Regions from separate parts of the Amycolatopsis thailandensis genome, predicted to be linked through region 1. Evidence: riboswitches for the same ligand, from Rfam matches in the RefSeq annotation. Region 1 holds a riboswitch; each other region holds the start of a gene.
What was found. A riboswitch is a leader RNA that binds a small molecule or an ion and turns the genes downstream of it on or off. The one in region 1 is predicted to bind S-adenosylmethionine.
Positions count from the first base shown of each region.

Region 2: another riboswitch for S-adenosylmethionine. It lies ahead of ACFWMR_RS14250 (aminotransferase class V-fold PLP-dependent enzyme); the one in region 1 lies ahead of thrC (threonine synthase).
Region 3: another riboswitch for S-adenosylmethionine. It lies ahead of ACFWMR_RS15965 (methionine ABC transporter ATP-binding protein); the one in region 1 lies ahead of thrC (threonine synthase).

Region 1 covers NZ_JBHXJK010000071.1:38,841-45,791, reverse strand. The annotation lists gene thrC (threonine synthase) at 1-1,137, opposite strand, end outside; SAM riboswitch class I at 1,151-1,284, opposite strand; gene holA (DNA polymerase III subunit delta) at 1,420-2,403, shown strand; gene rpsT (30S ribosomal protein S20) at 2,670-2,930, opposite strand; gene ACFWMR_RS26130 (EamA family transporter) at 3,264-4,169, shown strand; gene ACFWMR_RS26125 (VOC family protein) at 4,192-4,566, shown strand; gene ACFWMR_RS26120 (class I SAM-dependent methyltransferase) at 4,563-5,150, opposite strand; gene lepA (translation elongation factor 4) at 5,264-6,951, shown strand, end outside.
Region 2 covers NZ_JBHXJK010000029.1:25,919-32,869, reverse strand. The annotation lists gene ACFWMR_RS14270 (AsnC family protein) at 1-555, shown strand, start outside; gene ACFWMR_RS14265 (RluA family pseudouridine synthase) at 690-1,616, opposite strand; gene lspA (signal peptidase II) at 1,613-2,176, opposite strand; gene ACFWMR_RS14255 (hypothetical protein) at 2,201-2,803, opposite strand; gene ACFWMR_RS14250 (aminotransferase class V-fold PLP-dependent enzyme) at 2,823-4,187, opposite strand; SAM riboswitch class IV at 4,221-4,335, opposite strand; gene ACFWMR_RS14245 (M23 family metallopeptidase) at 4,464-5,147, opposite strand; gene ACFWMR_RS14240 (potassium/proton antiporter) at 5,279-6,757, opposite strand; gene ACFWMR_RS14235 (ArsR/SmtB family transcription factor) at 6,869-6,951, opposite strand, start outside.
Region 3 covers NZ_JBHXJK010000034.1:9,354-16,304, forward strand. The annotation lists gene ACFWMR_RS15960 (4-(cytidine 5'-diphospho)-2-C-methyl-D-erythritol kinase) at 1-461, opposite strand, end outside; gene ACFWMR_RS15965 (methionine ABC transporter ATP-binding protein) at 584-1,594, opposite strand; SAM riboswitch class I at 1,806-1,896, opposite strand; gene rsmA (16S rRNA (adenine(1518)-N(6)/adenine(1519)-N(6))-dimethyltransferase RsmA) at 2,145-2,981, opposite strand; gene ACFWMR_RS15975 (DUF222 domain-containing protein) at 3,173-4,195, shown strand; gene ACFWMR_RS15980 (transglycosylase family protein) at 4,256-5,635, opposite strand; gene ACFWMR_RS15985 (TatD family hydrolase) at 6,049-6,885, opposite strand; gene metG (methionine--tRNA ligase) at 6,893-6,951, opposite strand, start outside.

The sequences.
Region 1 (6,951 bases):
CGGGTTGAGCTTGCCGGTCTCGATGAGCTTCTTCGCCGTCGCGACGGTGACCCCGCCGGCGGTCTCGGTGAAGATGCCTTCGGTACGGGCGAGCAGCCGGATGCCCTCGACGACCTCTTCGTCGGTGACGTCTTCGATCGCGCCACCGGTGCGGTTGACCACGTCGAGGACGTAGGGGCCGTCGGCCGGGTTGCCGATCGCCAGCGACCGGGCGATCGTGTCCGGCTTGACCGGCTGGACGACGTCGTGGCCCGCGCGGAAGGCCGTCGAGACAGGGGAGCAGCCGGTGGCCTGCGCGCCGAACACCTTGTACGGCGTTTCGTCCACGAGGCCGAGCTGCCCGAACTCGCGGAATCCCTTGTCCACCTTGGTGAGCTGGGAACCGGAGGCGATCGGCACCACGATCTGCGAGGGCAGCCGCCAGCCGAGCTGCTCGGCGACCTCGAAGGCCAGCGTCTTGGAGCCTTCGGAGTAGTAGGGCCGGACGTTCACGTTGACGAACGCCCAGCTCTCCTGCTCGGCGGCGAGCTGGGTGGCGAGCCGGTTCACGTCGTCGTAGTTGCCGTCGACCGCGATCAGGTCGCCGTCGTACACGGCGGTGGTGAGGATCTTGGCGCGCTCGAGGGTCTTCGGGATGAGCACGACCGACCGCCAGCCTGCGCGGGCCGCCGCGGCGGCGACCGCGTTGGCCAGGTTGCCGGTCGACGGACAGGCGAGTACGTCGAACCCGAACTCACGGGCGGCGGCCAGGGCGACGGCGACCACGCGGTCCTTGAACGAGTGAGTGGGGTTGCCGGTGTCGTCCTTGACCCAGACCTTCTTGACGCCCAAGGCTTTCGCGAGCCTGTCGGCCTGGATGAGCCGGGTGGCGCCGGGTTCGGTGTTGGGGATTTCTTCGACGTTCGAGGGGACGGGCAGGAGCTTCTTGTAGCGCCAGATGTTCTTCGGCCCGGCTTCGATGTCCTCGCGGCGCACACGGCCGAAGTCGTAGGCGACCTCGAGCGGCGAGAAGTCTTCGGCGGAAACGAATTCGGGGGCGAGCGGCTGCCGGTGTCCCTCTTCCTTCGACACCAGTTCGACGGCCGGTCCGAGATCCGGGGTCTTGGTGGTGGAGGTCGTGCCGAGGGTTGCGGTCATCGCGAGGTTCCTTTCCTCATCTGCCCCGCCGGTGGCGGGCCGGAATTGGCACCGTGTTCGTCAGCTACCCCGCGATCGCGGGATGACAGGCTGACGCCGGTTGCCGGGGCTTCATCGGGCCGTTCCCTCTGCCCCTCTGGATGAGCGGTATTCGATTGTCGGCACGCGAATGATCGCGTCGCCTCGCCAACACCGTACGACATGAGGCTCAGGTGGGGCCACCGTGCCCGGAACACATCACCGGACAAAGCACACGAGAGGACGAGTGGCAGGATCGTCATCGTGACGACGCAAGCTTCCGCCCCATCGCCGCTGGTCCTGGTTCTCGGTGAGGAAGAGCTGCTGATCGAACGCGCGGTCCGCGCCGCTTCGGACGCGGCCAAAGCGGCCGATCCGACGGCGGATCTCACCCGTATCCGGGTGTCGGACCTCACAGTTCCCGCCCTCGCGGAGATGGTCAGCCCCTCGCTGTTCGCCGAGGGCAGGGTGATCGTCCTCGAATCCGCGCACGACATCTCGCAGGAGCTTTCCGACGGGGTGATGGCCTACGTCAAGGCGCCCGCCGACGGCATCGTGCTCGTCGTCGTGCACAGCGGAGGTGGCCGGAGCAAGGCCGCGAAGGCGCTTCCCGCTGCCTTGAAGAAGGCCGGGGCGGAGGTCGTCGAGTGCCCGAAACTGACCAAGGCCGCCGAGCGGGAATCCTTTGTCCGCAACGAGGTCCGCCGGGTCGGCGGGAAGATCGACGGCGCGGCCGTGCTCGCGCTGATCGACGCCGTCGGCTCGGATCTGCGCGAGTTGTCGTCGGCCGCGACCCAGCTCGTCGCGGACGCCGGTGGCACCGTCGACGAGCAGGCGGTCCGGCGCTATCACCGGGGCCGCGCGGACGTGAACGGGTTCGCCGTCGCCGAGAAGGCCGTCGCCGGTGACAGGACGGCGGCGCTGGAGTCGTTGCGCTGGGCGATGCAGCTGGGTGTTCCCCACGTTCTGGTCGCGGACGCCCTCGCCGACGCCGTCCGGACGATCGCGCGGGTGTCGGGTGCCGGTCGCGGGAACCCGAACCAGATGGCAGGCGAGCTGGGGATGCCGCCGTGGAAGGTCCGCAAGGCGCAGGGGCAGGCCCGCGGCTGGGGGCAGGACGGCCTCGCCACCGCGATGCGGGTCGTCGCGAGGCTCAACGCCGAGGTCAAGGGGGTCGCGGCCAATCCGGAGTACGCGCTGGAACGCGCCGTCCTGGAGGTAGTCGACGCCCACGGCACCAGCCGCTAGCACCTACCGGACCACGCCCACTGCTCAAACGCTCACTGGACCGAGCCCGACGATCAACGCGCCCACGAACCGGGACCGGCGGACTCGTCTCGCCGGAAGTGCGCCAGCGCGACGGCGAGACTTCACCGGTCGCGCGCCCTCTTTCGGGCCGAAGGCCCACGTAAACGCGATGAAGGGGCGCCTCTCCGCCCCACGTGAGTGGGAAGCGGATCGACGCCCCTTCGGCGCGTTTACGTCAGCGCGCGATTAGATCGCGCTGCGCGCGATTAAAGAGAGTTCGCGCGCTTCGCGAGCGCGGACTTCTTGTTCGCGGCCTGGTTGGCGTGGAGAACGCCCTTGGTCACGGCCTTGTCCAGCTTCTTGGCCGCGTCCTTCTGCAGCTCCAGGGCCTTGGCCTTGTCGCCGGCGTCGGCGGCCTCGCGGAACTTGCGGATCGCGGTCTTCACCGAGGACCGGATCGCCTGGTTGCGCTGACGCGCCTTTTCGTTGGTGGTGATGCGCTTGATCTGCGACTTGATGTTGGCCACGGGGGCGCTCCTCTTGTATCTCTCGGTGGTTTCACCGCCGCGCTGTGACCGGCCCTGCGCGCTCGTGAAAGCGGCGCGGGTTTCCTCCATGACGGAATGCCACACAACGGTGAAGGGCAAGCTTAACAGCCGCCCCGGGACGGATCGCGGCCGCCTCCGGAGGAGTGGTTGAGGTACGGTGAAGATCGTAGTGCCTAGGGTTCCGCCGCCTGCCCGTTCCGCGAAACACACAATCAGGGCAGGTGGGACAGGTCCGAGCGGCACCATCGGCGGGGCCGGAAGCGCCGCCGTTCATCTGACGGGACAAAAGCCTGGAGGACCGGTGTTTTCCGCATGCGCGGAAAACGTGAAAGGTCCGTCGTGAACGTCACCGCCCTGTCCTTCGTCATCGTCGCCGCCGTCATCCACGCGGGCTGGAACCTGGCCGCCAAGCGGATCCGCCGCGGCGGGGCCCGGTTCGTCTGGGCCTACTACAGCTTCTCCGCGGTCCTGCTCATCCCCGTCATGGCGGTGTCGCTGGTCGTCGAGCCGCAACGTCCACAGTGGACCTGGCTGCTCGCCGCCGCGGTCACCGCGGTGTTCCACGTCACCTATGGGGTCGTCCTCCAGCGGGGGTACGCCGTCGGTGACCTGTCCGTCGTGTATCCCGTCGCCCGCGGGACCGGGCCACTGATCTCGGTGCTCGCGGCCGTCGTGCTGCTCGGCGAGCGGCCGGGGGTACTGGGCCTGGTGGGCGCGTTCCTGGTGGTCGCCGGGGTGCTGGTCATCGGCAGCGGGCGAGGGCAGGCCCATGCCGACGAGGCTGCTCGCATCGCTCGCCGCAAAGGAGTCCTGTACGGCCTGCTGACCGGGCTCACGATCGCCGCCTACACACTGTGGGACGCGCATTCGGTCACCGGTCTCGGTGTCCCGCCGATCATCTACTTCGGAACCGGCGCGATCGTGCAGAGCCTGCTCATGGCGCCGTACGCGCTGAAGGACCGAGAAGAGGTTTCGTGGCTCTGGCGTGAGCACAAGCGCGAAATCCTCATCGTCGGCTTGTTCTCCCCCTTCGCCTACCTGCTGGTCCTCTACGCCCTCCAGATCGCCCCGGTGAGCCTCGTCGCACCCGCGCGGGAGCTGAGCATCGTCCTGGGCGGCGTGGCCGCCTGGCTGGTCCTGGGAGAGTCGAACGCCGCCCGCCGGCTGGTCGGGTCGGCGGTCGTGCTGGCGGGGATCACCGCGATTGCGATGGCCTGAACCCATCCGGTAGGGATGAGCCATGGACGTGCTGAGCAGCAGGGTGCTGATCCACCCGAAGGACCTCGACGTGTCGACGGCGTTCTATCGGGACACCCTGGGCCTCGCGATCGACAAGGAGTTCCCCGGCGGGACGGTGTTCTTCGCCGGGAACGGGTCGATCGAGATCGTCGGCACCGGGAAGACCGGTCCGACTCCCGACGTCGCGTTGTGGCTCCAGGTCCGGGACCTGCCCGCGGCGCTCGAAGAGCTCGCCGCGAAGGGCTTGGACCCGGTCCGTGGCGCACGCCGTGAGCCCTGGGGCCTGGACGAAGCGTGGATCGCCGACCCGGACGGCACCAGGATCGTGCTGGTCGAGGTGCCGCGTGAGCATCCGTTGCGCACCGACCCGCGCTAGGTCCGGGGCTTGATCGCGCGCAGCTGAGCGGCGAGGGAAGCGCCGAAGCCCGGCGGATCCCAGGTCCAGGTCTGAAGGTCGGTGAAACCGGCGGCCGCCGCTTCGTCGGCCAGCTCGTGCCGGGACACCGGCAGCCACTTCTCGTGCGACGACAGCAGCAGCCTGCCGCCGGGTCGCAGCACGCGGAACAGTTCGGCGAACCCGGCCGCCCGGTCCTCCCACAGCTGCACGTTGTTGACGGTCAGGACCACGTCGACGCTCTCGTCCGGCTCGCCCGTGGAGTCCGCGGTGCCTTGTCTCAGCTCCACTTCGTCGCCGCACCGCCGACGGGCGCGGGAAAGCATCTCCGGGGACGGGTCGACGCCGATCGCGCGACCCGCGGTCTCGGCCGCGGCCCGCAGGCCGACACCCGGGCCGGGACCCACGACCAGGACGGTTTCGCCGGACTCGAGCGACGCCAGTTCGACGACGCGAAGTTCGGTGGCAGCGTTGCCGTGCGCCATCGCCAGGCCACCGAACCGGCCGAGCAGTCCCCTGGGATGGCCGAACGTGCGATCGAGCATTTGGGACAGTGAAGTACTCATACTTCGAGGGCACCACAGCTCACCACGGGCCGCATCGGGGATGACCCCCACTCGCACCCGGAGCGGCATGGGAGCATAGAGGTGGCACACCCCGACCTTCGCGAGGAAACCCGTTGACGACGTTCGCCGACACGACCTTCACGCCCCCGGAGCTCATCCGGAACTTCTGCATCATCGCGCACATCGACCACGGCAAGTCGACCCTGGCCGACCGGATGCTGCAGCTCACCGGCGTGGTCGAGGAGCGGGCCATGCGCGCTCAGTACCTCGACCGCATGGACATCGAACGGGAACGCGGGATCACCATCAAGGCGCAGAACGTGCGCCTGCCCTGGAAGGTCGACGGTCAGGACCACGTCCTGCACCTGATCGACACCCCGGGCCACGTGGACTTCACCTATGAGGTCTCCCGGGCGCTGGAGGCCTGCGAAGGGGCGATCCTGCTGGTCGACGCCGCGCAGGGGATCGAGGCGCAGACGCTGGCGAACCTCTACCTCGCACTCGAGAAGAACCTGCACATCATCCCGGTGCTGAACAAGATCGACCTGCCGTCGGCCGACCCGGACAAGTACGCGGCCGAGCTGGCGCACATCATCGGTTGCGAGCCTTCGGACGTGCTTCGCGTGTCGGCGAAGACCGGTGTGGGGGTGACCGAGCTGCTGGACGAGTGCGTGAAGCAGGTCCCGCCGCCGGTCGGCGACGCGGACGCGCCCGCCCGCGCGATGATCTTCGACTCGGTCTACGACACCTACCGGGGCGTCGTGACCTACATCAGGGTCGTCGACGGCAAGATCACGCCGCGCGAGCGGATCAAGATGATGTCCACCGGCGCCACCCACGAACTGCTCGAGGTCGGGATCATCTCGCCGGAGCCCAAGGCCAGCAAGGGGCTCGGGGTCGGTGAGGTGGGTTACCTCATCACCGGGGTGAAGGACGTCCGTCAGTCGAAGGTCGGTGACACCGTCACCTCCGAGCGCAAGGGCGCCGAGGAGCCGCTCGCCGGCTACCGCGAGCCGAAGCCGATGGTGTACTCCGGCCTGTACCCCGTCGACGGTTCGGACTACCCGGAGCTGCGCGAGGCGCTGGACAAGCTCCAGCTCAACGACGCCGCGCTCGCCTACGAGCCGGAAACCTCCGTGGCGCTCGGATTCGGGTTCCGCTGCGGCTTCCTCGGCCTGCTGCACCTGGAGATCACGCGGGACCGGCTCGAACGCGAATTCGGCCTCGACCTGATCTCCACCGCGCCGAACGTCATCTACAACGTCGTGCTCGAGGACAAGAGCGAGATCGTGGTGACGAACCCGTCGGACTGGCCGACCGGGATGAAGATCTCCGAGGTCCACGAGCCGGTCTCCAAGGTGAGCATCCTGGCGCCTTCGGAGTTCGTCGGCACGATCATGGAACTGTGCCAGGCCAAGCGCGGCACGCTGCTGGGGATGGACTACCTCTCCGAGGACCGCGTCGAACTCCGCTACAACATCCCGCTCGCGGAGATCATCTTCGACTTCTTCGACACGCTGAAGTCGCGCACGCGCGGCTACGCGTCCCTCGACTACGAAGAGGGCGGCGACCAGATCGCCGATCTGGTCAAGGTCGACATCCTCTTGCAGGGTGAAACCGTCGACGCGTTCTCGGCGATCGTGCACAAGGACGCCGCCTACGGCTACGGCAACCGGATGGCGACCCGGCTGCGTGAGCTGATCCCGCGCCAGCAGTTCGAGGTGCCGATCCAGGCGGCCGTCGGGTCGCGGATCATCGCCCGCGAGACCATCCGCGCGATCCGCAAGGACGTGCTCGCGAA
Region 2 (6,951 bases), on a different contig from region 1:
CCGCCTGCCCCGCCGCAGTTCGCGCCGCCGCCGGCGCCCGCCGACCCGGTGATGAGCACCTGGGGTGTCCCGCAGACCGCGTCCTGGGCCCGCGGCGACGAGCAGCAGCCCGCGCCGCGGCAGGTCCCCGAGGGCAAGAAGGGCAAGACCGGCGACGTCATGGAGACCCAGGGGCTGGAGGGCGAGCAGCTCACCGTCCAGTTGCTCGAGGTCCAGGACCCGGCGGACTACCTGTTCAGCGCGGCGGGATACTCGCTGGAGGCCGGGGAACGGTCGGTCGTGGTGCACACCGAGATCACCAACCGCGGGAACATCCCGTTCGTGTCGCTGCCGGACAACTATCTCGAACTGCTCACCGCGGACGGCAAACCGATCGCGAAGGCGCCGGTCTCCCTCACCTCGCGGCCGCCGCACAAGATCGGCGTCCGGCCGGGCGAGACGCTCGGCGGGCACACCGTCTACGTGCTGCCGGACGCCACCCGCGTGGTCGCCGTGCGCTGGTCGCCGCGGCCGGAACCGGACGAACGCACCCTGACCTGGTCGATCGAGGACTGAGCGCGCAGCGGCTCTTCAAGTACATGAAGGGGTCCTTCACGGAGCCAGGCGCAAGCAAGGGGGCCTTCATGTACTCGGCACCGCGCCGCCGCGAGTAGACCAAGAGCGCATTTAGAGGACTAAATGCGCAGCAGCTAGTTCTCGTCCTGCAGGATCCGCAGGGCGTTCGCCAGGTCGTCCGGGTACTCCGACTCGAACTCGACCCAGCGCCCGTCCGACGGATGCGCGAAGCCGAGCGTCTTCGCGTGCAGCCACTGCCGCGAAAGCCCCAGCTTGCGCGCGAGCACCGGGTCGGCGCCGTAGGTGAGGTCGCCGACGCACGGGTGCTTGAGCGCCGAGAAGTGCACGCGGATCTGGTGCGTGCGGCCGGTCTCCAGTTTGATCTTGGCCAGCGACGCGGCACGGAAAGCCTCGACGACCTCGTAGTGCGTCACGCTGGGCCGCCCGCCCTGGACGACGGCGAACTTGTAGTCGTGCCGGGGATGCCGGTCGATCGGCGCGTCGATGGTGCCGCGCGTCGGGTCCGGGTGGCCCTGGACGATGGCGTGGTAGCCCTTGTCGACGGTGCGTTCCTTGAACGCCCGCTTCAGCACGGTGTACGCGTGCTCGCTCTTCGCGACGACCATCACGCCGGTGGTGCCGGCGTCCAGCCGGTGCACGACGCCCTGGCGTTCGGCCGCGCCCGACGTCGCGATCCGCAACCCGGCGGCGGCGAGCCCGCCGACGACGGTCGGGCCGGTCCAGCCAGGGCTCGGGTGCACGGCGACACCGACCGGCTTCGCGATCACCACGATGTCGTCGTCGTCGTGCAGGATCTTCATGCCCTCGACGGGTTCCGCGACCACTTCGATCGCCGAGGCCGGATCGGGCAGCGTCACTTCGAGCAGCCCGCCGGCGGACAGCCGGTCCGACTTCCCGGCAGGCCTGCCGTCGAGGAAGATCTCGCCGGATTCGGCCAGTTCCGCCACGACGGTGCGGGAAAGTCCCAGCAGTTTCGCCAATCCCGCGTCGACGCGCATGCCGTCGAGCCCGTCGGGAACGGGCAACATCCGCGCGCTCATTCGCTCGCCGCCTTCTTCTTGTCCTTCGTGGACGATCCGTCGTAGTCCTTGCCCAGCAAGGAGAGGATCACGATGAGCACGCCGCCGACGCAGATCGCGGAGTCGGCGACGTTGAAGATCGCCCAGCCCTGCCCGTTCGGCGCGAACGCGGAGATCATGTCGACCACGTGCCCCTGGAGCGGGCCGGGGGCGCGGAAGATCCGGTCGGTCAGGTTGCCGAGCGCGCCGGCCAGCACCAGGCCGAGGCCGATCGCCCAGCCGACCGAACGCAGCCGCCGGGCCAGCCAGACGATGGCGACCACGACGGCGACCGCGACCAGCGCGAGCACCCAGGTCAGCCCGGTCGCCATCGAGAAGGCGGCACCGGGGTTGCGCACCAGCTGGAAGTACACCAGCCCGCCGAGGAACTCGACCGGCTGCTTGCCCTCCAGCGTCGACACGGCGATCTGCTTGGTGAGGAGGTCGATCCCCCACAGCACCGCGGCGACGACGAACACGACGGCGACGCGCTTTTTGGGCAGCGGCGGCGCCGGTGGCGCGGTTTCGGGCTCTGTGCTCACTCCCCCATTGTCCACGGAGCGTGCTCAGGTCTCCTCGGCGGCCGCCTTCGGCCTGCTCAGCAGTGCCGCGAACGCCCCGGCGAGCGCGACCAGCGAAGACAGCACCAGCGCGAACTGCCCCCGCGCGAGCACGACGGCGCAGAGCACGAACGCGGCGGCCACAACCAGTACGAGCACGCTGCGGTCCAGCCAGGCGAGCGCGACCAGGCCCAGTGTCAGCAGGATCGCGCTCCGCGCGTCGCCGTCGATTTCGAATTCCCAGAAACCGACCAGATCCGCCAGCGGGATCGCGACCATTCCCCCGACAGCGATCAGGGCGACCTTCCACCACGGCGTGGTCTTCGCCCGGATCGCGTAGAACAGCACCGTGCCGAGGTAGACCGCGAGGACGGCGAACAGCCAGCCGTCGTTCCGGCCGAAGCCGGAGAACGACAGGTCGATCGCGGTCGCGGTCGCGCGGCTCATCTCCACGCCATAGAGCCCTTGATGCAGGCCCGGGCCGTGGTTGGGCGCGTAGGCGAACCATCCCCCGGGCGGGCCGGTGCCGACGGACGAGGCCACCACCACCAGCTGGGCGAATCCCAGCAACGCCAGCGGAAACCAGTAACGCGGTCGCTCGTTCCCCATGCGGGGTGAGGGTAGTGGGTCAGGCGCAGAACGGGGGAAGCTCCCGCGGATCGTTCTCCGGCACCCAGCGGCCCTCGGGCTTTTCGTACTGCCAGCGCGCGCCGCGGGCGACGATCTGGCGCAGCGCCAGGACGACCCGGTCCACGTGTTCGGTGGTGCTGCCGAGGCCGAGGCTGACCCGGACGGCCTGCTGCCCCGTCGAACCGGCGGCGGCGATCAGCCGCTTGGTCGCCACGTGCGCGCAGAAGGCACCGTCACGGACGCCGATGCCGTACTCCGCGGAAAGAACCGCGGCGAGCCAGCCCGGTTCGAAGCCATCGACGACGAAGCTGAGCGTGCCGACCCTGTCGACCGGGGCGTCGAACAGCCGAAGCTCGGCGAATCCGGGGATACCGGCGAGACCGCGACGCAGCCGCGCCAGCAGTTCGTCCTCGTGGGAGACGATCGCTTCCCAGTTTTCGGCGAGCGTCTCGCAGGCGACACCGAGCGCGTAGACACCGACGGTGTTGGGGGAACCGGCTTCGTGCCGCTCGGCGCCGGAGTTCCAGACCACGCCCAGATCTTCCGCGTCGCGGGTGACGAGCTTCGTCGCGCCACCACCGGCGAGGTACGGCTGGGCGGCGCGCAGCCAGTCGGCGCGGCCGATCAGCGCGCCGGCGCCGAAGGGCGCGTACAGCTTGTGGCCCGACAGTGCGACGTAATCGACGTCCAGTTCGCGAACAGAGATCTTGCGATGCGGCGCGAGCTGCGCCGCGTCGAGCGCGATCCGGGCGCCGTGCCGCCGCGCGACGGCGGCGATCTCCTTGACCGGCAACAGTTCCCCGGTCACGTTGGACGCGCCGGTGATGACGACCAGCCGCGGGCCCTGCGGGCAGTCCGCGAGAGCTTCGTCCACAGAGGACACAGCGGCGAGGCGGGTGCGCGGCGTCGAAATCCGGCGGACGTTCGGGCCCTTCCACGGCAGCAGCGCGGCGTGGTGGTCGGTGTCGAACACGACGACCGACGTGTGCTTCGGCAGGCTGCGGGCGAGAAGGTTGAAGGAATCGGTGGTGTTGCGGGTGAACACGACGGTGTCGGTCGACCGCGCGTCGACGAAGTCACGCAGGATCCCGCGCGTGCGCTCGTAAAGCTTGGTGGAGATCTGCGAGGCGAACCCGGCGCCGCGGTGGACGCTGGCGTACCAGGGGAGGAATTCGTCGACCGCGGCGCGGACCTTGTCCAGACAGGGAGCGCTCGCCGCGTGATCGAGGTTGGCGTACCCGATCTCGCCGCCGGTGACCAGCGGAACCCGCAGACCGGCACACGCCACCGTCGGAACTTCTTGCGAGACAACGGTTTCCGCGACGACGGCGGGGGCGTTCGTGCGTTCGAGAGCGAGAGTCATGGTCATCCTCCGGGCCAGGGGACCCGACAGAGGATCCCGCGCTTGCCCGTCGCACCACGCGACGAGCCAGGTCCTCACCCGGGGCACCCCACCGCGGAAGGAGGGTTGCCGGTCAGCTAGCCGGGGCTTGACGCTGACACTCGTGACCTACGAACGAAGTTAGCGGATGCACCGGCGATCAAGCCACCCCTTGTCCGGATGTTGAGACGCCGGTCACGCGTTCCGCAATCGAGGAGAACCGTTGCCCGGCGCCGCGCCGCGCCGGGCAACGGGAGGTCAGACGCGGAATCGGCCCGGCAACGGGACGACGGAACGCGAAGAGACCTCGGTCGCGGTACCGGAGTACTGATCGGTGCCCGCGGTGAACTGCCAGCCGCCGAAGGTCTTGCCGTCGACAGCTTCGCCGTAGGCCTCGGCGACCTTGGTCGAGACCTCGTCGTACGACATGCCGTTCCAATTGCCCGCGCCGACGCCGAAGTCGCGCGAGTCGCCGCCCTGCGCGGCGGCCGCGGGCAGGATCCACAGGGTGAAGTGCACGTGGGCGCCGGTGCTGCTCCCACCGCAGGGCAGCGCGTTGCCGGTCCGGCCGAGGGCGTCGCCGGGGGCGACCTTCTGGCCGTCGGCGACCGAAATGCGCTCCATGTGGTAGTAGCCGGTCCGCCAGCCGCCGTCGTGGTCGACGGTCACCCAGTCGCCGCCGTCGCAGTGCTGGATCCGGACGGTGCCGGCCAGCGGAGCGCGCACGGTCTTGTCGCCGGGACTGAAGTCGATGGCGTTCTTCACGCCGGAGTTCCCGTTGTCCGAGTGGATGCCCGCCGAGTAGACCGATTGGCCCGCGTCGAAGGGCAACCCGAACGCGGGGAAGGCGCCCGTCGCCGACGCCACCGGCGCGATGAGAACCACTCCGACGAGTGCGGCTGCGGCCCCCAGACCGGCGAACCGTGCAGGAAGTTTCGTCACCTTGCGTACTCCTTAACCCGTGACACTCACCCATTCGACGGAGTGGATTGCCGGGAAAGTAATCCAAAAGGAGTACAAAAGGGAAGAATTTTCTTAGATCAACCGACGAACAGCTGGTGCCGGTTCGTGACCTACTGGCCGGATTCGCCCTTCCACCTGGCGAGGCGTCCGGCGCGGTCGACGGCGCGGAGCCGTCGTTCGGCCGCGTCACGGGCGTCGGAGGTGGTCACGACGAGTAACTGGTCGCGTTCCTGGAGCCGGGTGTTCTTGTTGGGCGTGAAGCCGGCGCCGTCCCGGACGAGGAGGCTGATCGTCGCCCCCACCGGAAGCCGCAGTTCGGCCAGGTAGACGCCGTGCATCTTGGACCCGGCGTTGATCCGGACCTGGAGGAGTTCCGCGCCCATCTCGTCGAGGGGCGCGGAGTCGACGTCGATCTCGTGCGCTTCGGCGTGCTGAGCCAGGCCGAGCGCTTTCGCGAGCGGAGTCAGCGTCGCGCCCTGGAGCAGCGTCAGCACGATGACCAGCACGAACACCGCGTCGACCAGCTCCTGCGCGCCCGGCACCCCGGAAGACAACGGGATCAGCGCGAGCACGATCGGGACCGCCCCGCGCAAGCCCGCCCAGGACAGGAACACCTGTTCTCGCCAGGGGACCTTGAACGGCAGCGCCGAGAGCAGCACCGACAACGGCCGGGCCAGCAACAGCACGACCGCGCCCGCGACCAGGCCCTGGACCAGGCTTTCGAAGATCCTGCCCGGCGAGGCGAACAGGCCGAGCAGGACGAACAGCCCGATCTGCGCGAGCCACCCGAGCCCCTCGGCGAAGGACAGCGTGTCCGACCGGTGCGGCAGCTTCGAGTTCCCCAGCACCAGCGCCGCGACGTAGGTGGCGAGCAGACCCGAAGCGTGGGCGAGCTGCCCGCTCGAATACGCCACGACGCAGACCGCCATCGTGGCCAGCGGGTACAGACCGGTCGCCGGGAGCGCGGCCCGTCTCAGCGCCTGCGCCCCGATCCAGCCGAAGGCCAGGCCGATCACCAGACCGGCCGCGAGTTCGTAGACCACCAGCAGCGGCAGGGACCAGTCGATGGTCGTCCCCTCGGCGAGGACGACGACGGCGATGTAGGCCGGGGCGTCGTTGATCCCCGACTCGATCTCCAGCGCGCCGACGAGCCGCTTCCCGATCCCCGCCGATCTCAGCACCGAGAACACGGCGGCGGCGTCGGTCGAGGCCAGCACCGCGCCCCACAGCAACGCCATCCGCCAGTCCAGGCCCAGCAACCAGTGCAGCGCGGCGCCGGTGACCGCGATGCTCACCGCCACGGCCACTGTGGACAGTGCGATCCCGATACCCAGCGAGGGCTTCACAGCCGACCATCGGGTGGTGAGGCCACCTTCGGACAGGATCATCACCAGCGCGGCGAGGCCGAGGGACTGCGTGAGTTCGGGGTTGTCGTAATGGATGCCGAACCCGGCTTCGCCGAGCAGGACCCCCATCCCCAGGTACAGCAGCAGCGAGGGAAGGCCGACCCGGATCGACACCCGGACGGCGATCACGGCGACGAGAAGCACGGCACCGCCGGTACCGAGGATGAGCGGGAGCTGCTCCATGTCGCCTCCCGTCCGGTCGCCGTGAGGGCTCCAGAATAGTGAGGCGGCGGTCGTCACTCGATCGTGTACCGGTCGAAAACCGTCCGGTTGGCCTGTGTTACAGACTGTCCTTTACGGACGACGCAGGCCTGCCAGGTCGACACCGAGGTCCGCGAACGGTTTTTCCGCCGCAGGCAGGACTTTCACCGCGCGGT
Region 3 (6,951 bases), on a different contig from region 1:
CCGCCGTAGAGCGCGAAAGGAACATCGCTGCCGAGCTTCGCGGCGATACCCGCCAGTTCGTCTCGGGAGATATCGAGCTTCCAAAGCGAGGCGAGTCCCACCAGGGTCGCGGCCGCGTCCGCACTGCCTCCGGCCATCCCGCCCGCTACCGGGATCCCTTTGCGAAGCACCACCCGGACCTTGGACTCACCGTCCGCTTTGCCGACGTGAGCCGCCAGAGCCTGCGCCGCCTTCCAGGCGAGATTGTTGGCGCCGGTCGGTACGACACCTTCACCTTCGCCATAGACCTCGACGCCGGGGTCCTCGGTGACCGCGACGGTCACCTCGTCGGTCAGGGAAAGCGCCTGGAACACGGTCACCAGCTCGTGATAGCCGTCCGGGCGTACGTCACCGACCGACAGGTGCAGGTTGACCTTGGCGGGAACCCTGACGGTTACTGGGGGCGGTACGACGGCGAGCACGACTCAAGCCTACGTGGCCGCTCCACTTGTGCCGTCACCAGGAGAAAAGAGAACAGGACGAGTCAGACACCGACGGGCCGCCCCGGACGGATTTCGTCCTGAGCGGCCCGTTCGTGGAGAAATCAGGCAGCGACGCCCTGCGGTCCGCGGACCGGGTGGGTCACGTGGCCGCCGCGTTCGGCGATCCACGCGAGGGCGGCGTCCGCGCGCTCACCGCGCACACCGAGACGGAACCGGCCCACCGGCGTGTCGCCGATCCGGGTCAGGCCGCCCCCGATGGTGGCGAGTTCGACGTCGAAGCGACCGGCGGCCTCGGGAAGCAGCGCGCCGACCGAAGCGAATCCGACGAGCACGACGTCCACGGCGCGGTCGTATTTCGAGGCTTGCGCCCGGCCGGTCTCGATCGAGGGCAGCAGCGCCTGCGCGGTCCGGCTGTTCGGGTCGGAGACCAGGTCGAGCACGGATCCGCGTTCGATGATCGCCCCGGCTTCGAGGACCGCGACGTCGTCGCAGACACGACGGACGACGCCGGCGTCGGGAGTGGTGAGCAGCACGGTGACCCCGAGCTCGGCGCGTGCCCGGTCGAGCACGGTCAGGACCGCGCCGGACTCCTCGGGCTGCACACCCGAGGTGGGGTCGTCGGCCAGGAGCACGGACGGCCCGGCGGCCAGGGCCTTGGCGATGGCCACTCGGCGCAGCTGCCCCTCGGACAGTTCACCCGGCCGCTGCCCGGCCCGCGGCGTGAGTCCGACCAGGTCGAGCAGGTTTCCGACCCGGTTGCGACGCTGCGGCCCGTCGAGGCCGAGCTGCTCGAGCGGCGACGCGATGTTGCCGGCGATGGTGCGTTCGGCGAGCAACTCCGGTTTGGTGCTCACGACACCGACCTGGCGGCGGATTTCGCGCAGACGGCGTCCGTCGAGGGTCCCGGTGTTGAGGCCGTCGAGGCGGACGACACCACGGTCGGGGCGCTCCTGGAGCCCGATGCAACGAGCGAGGGTCGACTTGCCGGAGCCGGCCGGACCGACGACTCCGAACAGCGAGCCCGCCTGGATGTCCACGCTCACATCGCGCAGGGCGACGACGGGATTTCCGTTGAGGGGAAAGGATTTGGACAGGTTTTCGACAGTGATCACGAAAGGCTCCATGCAAATGGGGCGCCGCTTCTTTCGAGCGCGCCGACCGTCACCGAGTGACCGTCCGGAACGGACGGGATTCAGAGGTAAGGGAAAAGACTCAGGCAGTAACGGTGGAGCGTCGACACGCACTTACCGTGCGGCGACCTTCGTCGACTACACGTCGCCTGGTCAGCAGGAGCGGGTGGGTGACCCTGTTCATTAGGCACAGCCTCCATCGGTCCTGGCGGTAGCACCTGCCCCGTGGAGGGTGGTTGCTGCGACTTCGGCGAGCCAGGTCTCTCAGTCGCTCGGGATGGCTCACTGAGTAAAACCGATCCCACTGGATGAAAGCAAGCACGTAGTCGCAGATCACACGTCTGGTCGCGTCCACGATACAGGATCGGCTATCCATATTTTGAGACAGCACCAGATGCATTTGTGCTATGGCGATGCCGCTGCCTGCGAAGACAGCTCTGGATCAAGTAGATCCAGGAGAGGATTTACGCAGTCTTGCTGACATCGACCGGACCGCGTTCGGCGCGGTACCGGTCACACCTGCGACATGTGGTCAGCCAGCCGCGGCGGCGATCCGGGCGAACTGGTGGACGTCCAGCTGCTCCCCGCGGGTCTTGGGGTCGATACCCGCCTTCTCGAGCAACTCGCCCGCGCGTTCGGCGGAACCCGCCCATGACGCCAACGCCGCGCGCAAAGTCTTTCGACGCTGCGAGAAGGCGGCATCGACCACCGCGAACAACTGTTTCCGCTCCACGGACGACACCACGTCGCCCCGCTCGAAAGCGACCAGCGCGGAGTCCACGTTCGGAACGGGCCAGAAGACCGCGCGGGGCACCGCCGCGACCTTGCGCGCCTTGCCGTACCACGCGAGCTTGACGCTGGGGACGCCGTAAGTCCGGCTCCCCGGCCCTGCCGCCATTCGGTCGGCGACCTCGGTCTGGACCATTACGAGACCACTGGTCAGCGATGGCAGCTCGGCGAGCAGGTGAAGCACGACGGGAACGGCGACGTTGTACGGCAGGTTCGCGACGAGCGCGGTCGGCCGCGCAGGCAGGTCGGCCGCCGTGATCCGCAGAGCGTCCGCCCCGACGACCGTCAGCCTTTCGGCGCCTCCCCGTTCGGCCGCGGTGTTCGGCAGCCGTCCGGCCAGCACGGGGTCGATTTCGACCGCGACGACCTCGGCTCCGGTCGCGAGCAGCCCGAGGGTCAACGAGCCGAGGCCCGGCCCGACTTCCAGCACGACGTCGCCTTCGCCGACCCCTGAAAGGTCGACGATGCGGCGCACCGTGTTGGGATCGTGCACGAAATTCTGGCCGAGCTTCTTGGTCGGACGCACGTCCAGCTCGGCCGCCAGCGCCCTGATCTCCGCAGGCCCGAGCAGTTCAGTCACCCGACGATCGTAACCAGCCCCCGCGAGCCGCGACTGGCGGCCGCGACTCGCCCCCACCACCCTTCCGACGGTTTCTATCTGCCCGCGTTCCACTTCAGGGTGATGGGCGCAATTTCGGTCTGCCGGAGCGTAATGATCATCCACCCGATCGATACCGTGCATTCGTTCGACTCTGGCCCGACAATCGAGGGATGACCAGCACAAACATCCCCAAGGCCTTCCCGCTCAACCTGCCGGAAGGTGACGCCGATCTGCTCCTCGACGAGTTGCAGTCACGGCTATGCGAAGGGCGGCGCCTCGCCGCCGAAGTCGGCCAGATCCTGGCCGAGATCGAGTCACGTGGTGTCCGGGAGCTTTACGGATTCAACTCGATCGCCGTCTTCTACGAACATGTGGCCCGGGTCCCCAGAGCGGAGGCTCAGAAGGTGACCGGTCGTGCACTGGCGCTCAACTCGAGACGTGCGCGCGACGGCACATCGACTCGACCCGTCGCGCCTTTGACCGGAGTCACAGCCGCTACGGGCGTACTGGCCGAAGCCGGCATCGACCGGATCGTCACTGTCCTGAAGAAGCTGCCCGACCACGTCACCGCGAGCGCGCGATCCGAGGCCGAGAAGGATCTGGTCGATCTCGCCAGCGTCGCGAGACCTCGCGACATCACAGTGGCCGGAACAGACCTGCTCGCGCTTCTCGACCCGGACGGGAGCACCACGGAGGATCCCGCCCCGAAACGCGAACGAAGCGAATTCTGGTTACGGCAGAAACGAACCGGCCGCTGGGACATGCGCGGCAACCTCGATCCGGAGACAGGCGCCCGACTGAACGCGCTCATGGTGCCGCGGGCGTATCCAGCCCCGAACGGGGAAGCCGACGACCGCACACCGGCCGAGAGACGCGGTGACGCCTTCACGGAGATCGTCGATCTCGCGGAAAGTGAACCGGATGTCCCCTTGCCTCGGCAGGCCCCTGAACAAGGCACCGGGCAGTCTCAGCCCCCTGAGCCGGTCAAGAGACCCGAACACAACCCCAAGGCCACCCCGGTACGGCCGAAGAGCTATCCAAGCCCGCACCGCGGCCACAGTGGCGTACGAGAGGGCGCTGCGACCGAACGCTCCCAGAACGTGGCCCGCATACGACCCACACGCTGGTGGACACGGCTGTCGAAACCGAGAGCCGAAAACGCTGTGCCGCCGCAGAAGCCTTTAACGGCCTGAAGGCCACCTTGCGGGCGGAACCCACACGATGACCTTCAGGAAAGGAGGACTTAGCAGGCGTCAGGCCTTCTTGCCGCAGTGCGGCCAAGCGCCGTAGCCGCCACGGCTGTCGCGAACCTTCTCGGCGACGGCGATCTGCTGGGCCTTGCTGGCCTGGTGCGGGTACGCGGCGTACTGATCGCCACCGTAGGCGTCCCAGGTGCTCTTGTTGAACTGCAGGCCACCGTAGTAGCCGTTGCCGGTGTTGGCGGCCCAGTTGCCGGTCGACTCGCACTGCGCGATGCGGTCCCAGGCACCAGCGTCACCGATGACCGGGTCGGCGGGCTTCTTCGTACCGACCTTGACGATCTTGGGCTTGGCCTCGGTGATGACCTCTTCCGAGACCTTCTCGCGGCCGACCTCTTTGCCGTTGCGCTTGGTGACCTTGTAGGTCACGGTCTTCTGGCCCGGGGTGCCCGGGTCCTCGACCTTGGTCTTGCCCTTTTCGAGCTCCGGGTCGTCGACCTTCTGCTCGGGCGGAGCGATTTCCTCGTTCTGCTTGACCATGGTGACGCCGGTCCGGCTGATGTGGACCTCGGCGCCGTCGACCAGCTTGACGTCGAGGCCGCCGACGGCCTCGTCGTCCGGGCCGAGGGTCATCCGGAGCTCACCGAGGAATTCCTTGGTGGTGACCGAGTTGGTCTGAACCTTGTGCGGTTCGTTCGCGCCGTCGAAGACGGTGACGTTCTTGAGGGTCTTGACCTCGACGGTGGTTCCCTCGAGCGGGAGCTCGCCGTTCTGCGGCATCGAGGTCCAGGTGCCGGACTTCGCGAGATCGGAACGGCCGAGCTGGTTCAGGGCCTCACTGAGGTTGGTCGCGCGGACCCAGGACTCCTGCTGCGGTGCGCCGTCGACGATCAGGTTCAGTTTGCGGCCGCGCTCCAGCTTGATGACGCCGCCGTCGCCCACCTCGGCCTGCGGCGAGGGTGAGAGCGAGTCGTGCGCGCCGACCGAAAGGCCGGCGTCCTCGAGGACCTCGCCGACCGTGTCACCGAAGCTGTGGACGGTCTGCTGCTTGCCGTCGATGTCGAGCGTGACGCTCTTGTTCATCGCCATCGCGGCCGCGCCGCCGCCACCGAGGGTGAGCAGCACCGCCATGACGGTCCCCTTGAGGAACCGCTTCTTCCAGACGCGGGTCGCGCTCGAGATGACCTCGTCCTTGGTCGCGACCTTCATCGGCGCGCCCGCGGTGCGGTCTTCGGCCACCTCGTCCGGGATGACGATCGGCGGGAGCATGGTGGTCTCGGCGCTGATGAGGCGGATCAGTTCGTCGACGTCGACGTCGATCTCGGCCATCAGGGCGTCGGCGTCGGGGCCGAGCGCGGCGAGGACGTCCTGGTGCGTGATGCGCGGATCGTCGGAGTAGTCCAGCTCGCCGTACTGAGTGTCGCGGTCGAGCACGGCAACCGAACCGGCGGAAGCGAAGGTGTTCGTCTCTGCGCCGAGGCGCGAGCCATCCTGCCTACTGCTACCAGTCACTGGGTCGTTCCCTTTCCCAAGACGTCGAGGAGCTCGACTACCGCTCCACTACGTCCTTCGTCTCGATGCGCACTTCGGCACACCTCTAGAAGTCCGACACCCGCAGTCAGCGCCATCGTCACGGTTCCAGGCCGTACCGCTCCCGGTTCCGCTTCCCCGACGTGCACTGACGTGACTGTGGGCGTAACAGCCGGAAACCGCATGAGCGGGTACCGACCGGCACGATCACGGGACAGTAACGAACCTCGCCGGGTTGCGCAAACACCCCCCGGAGTGTCGTGACGTTGGTCACTCATCAGAGTGGACCATTGTTGATCACTAATGTCGCAATCCGTTCAACGGGCGGTGACTGTCGGCAAACGAAAGACCCGCTCAGCGGTCACTCGCACCGCTTCGGCCACCTCGTGCACCGCCTCGCCCCTGAGCGAGGCGAGATGACGAACCGTATAGGCGGCGCAGTAGGGCTCGTTCGGCCGTCCACGGAACGGATGCGGGGTCAGGAACGGCGCGTCCGTTTCGACGAGGTACTGGTCCGCCGGAACGATCCGCGCCGCCTCGTGGAGCCCGCGGGCGTTGCGGAAACTGACCGTCCCGGCGAAAGAAAGTACGTATCCCGCGTCGACACAGCGGCGAGCGACGACCTCGTCTCCCGAGAAACAGTGGAAGACGACCTGTTCGGGCGCGCCTTCTTCTTCGAGGATCCGCAAAACGTCCTCGTGAGCGTCTCGATCATGGATCATCAGTGGCTTCCCGATCCGTTTCGCGAGATCGATGTGCCACCGGAAGGCGTCCTGCTGGGCGTCGTGGGGCGAGTAGTCCCAGTAGTAGTCGAGGCCGGTCTCGCCGACAGCGACCACTCTGGACTCCTTCGCGAGACTCTCCACTTCGGATTTCTCGTCCTCGCCGAAATCCTTGGTACGCGTGGGATGGATCGCGACAGCGGCCCAGACCCGCGGGTCCCAAGTGGACGCTTGCGCGGCCCAGCGAGCGGCCGCGAGATCGTCCGCGACCGTGATCACCCGCGAGACACCGGCGCGTTCGGCGCGATCGACCATGGCTGTCACATCAGCCGCGGTGACCGCGCCGCACGCGTCGAGGTGGGTGTGCGCGTCCACCACCGAAACCGGAAGCCGGTCCGGGATCGGCGGCAGTTCCTTCTTCTCCGCACCCATCAGCTGATCATTTCGAGATCGGGGCCCATTCGGGACCGGTCTCGCCGAGTTCCGGGTCCAGCTTGG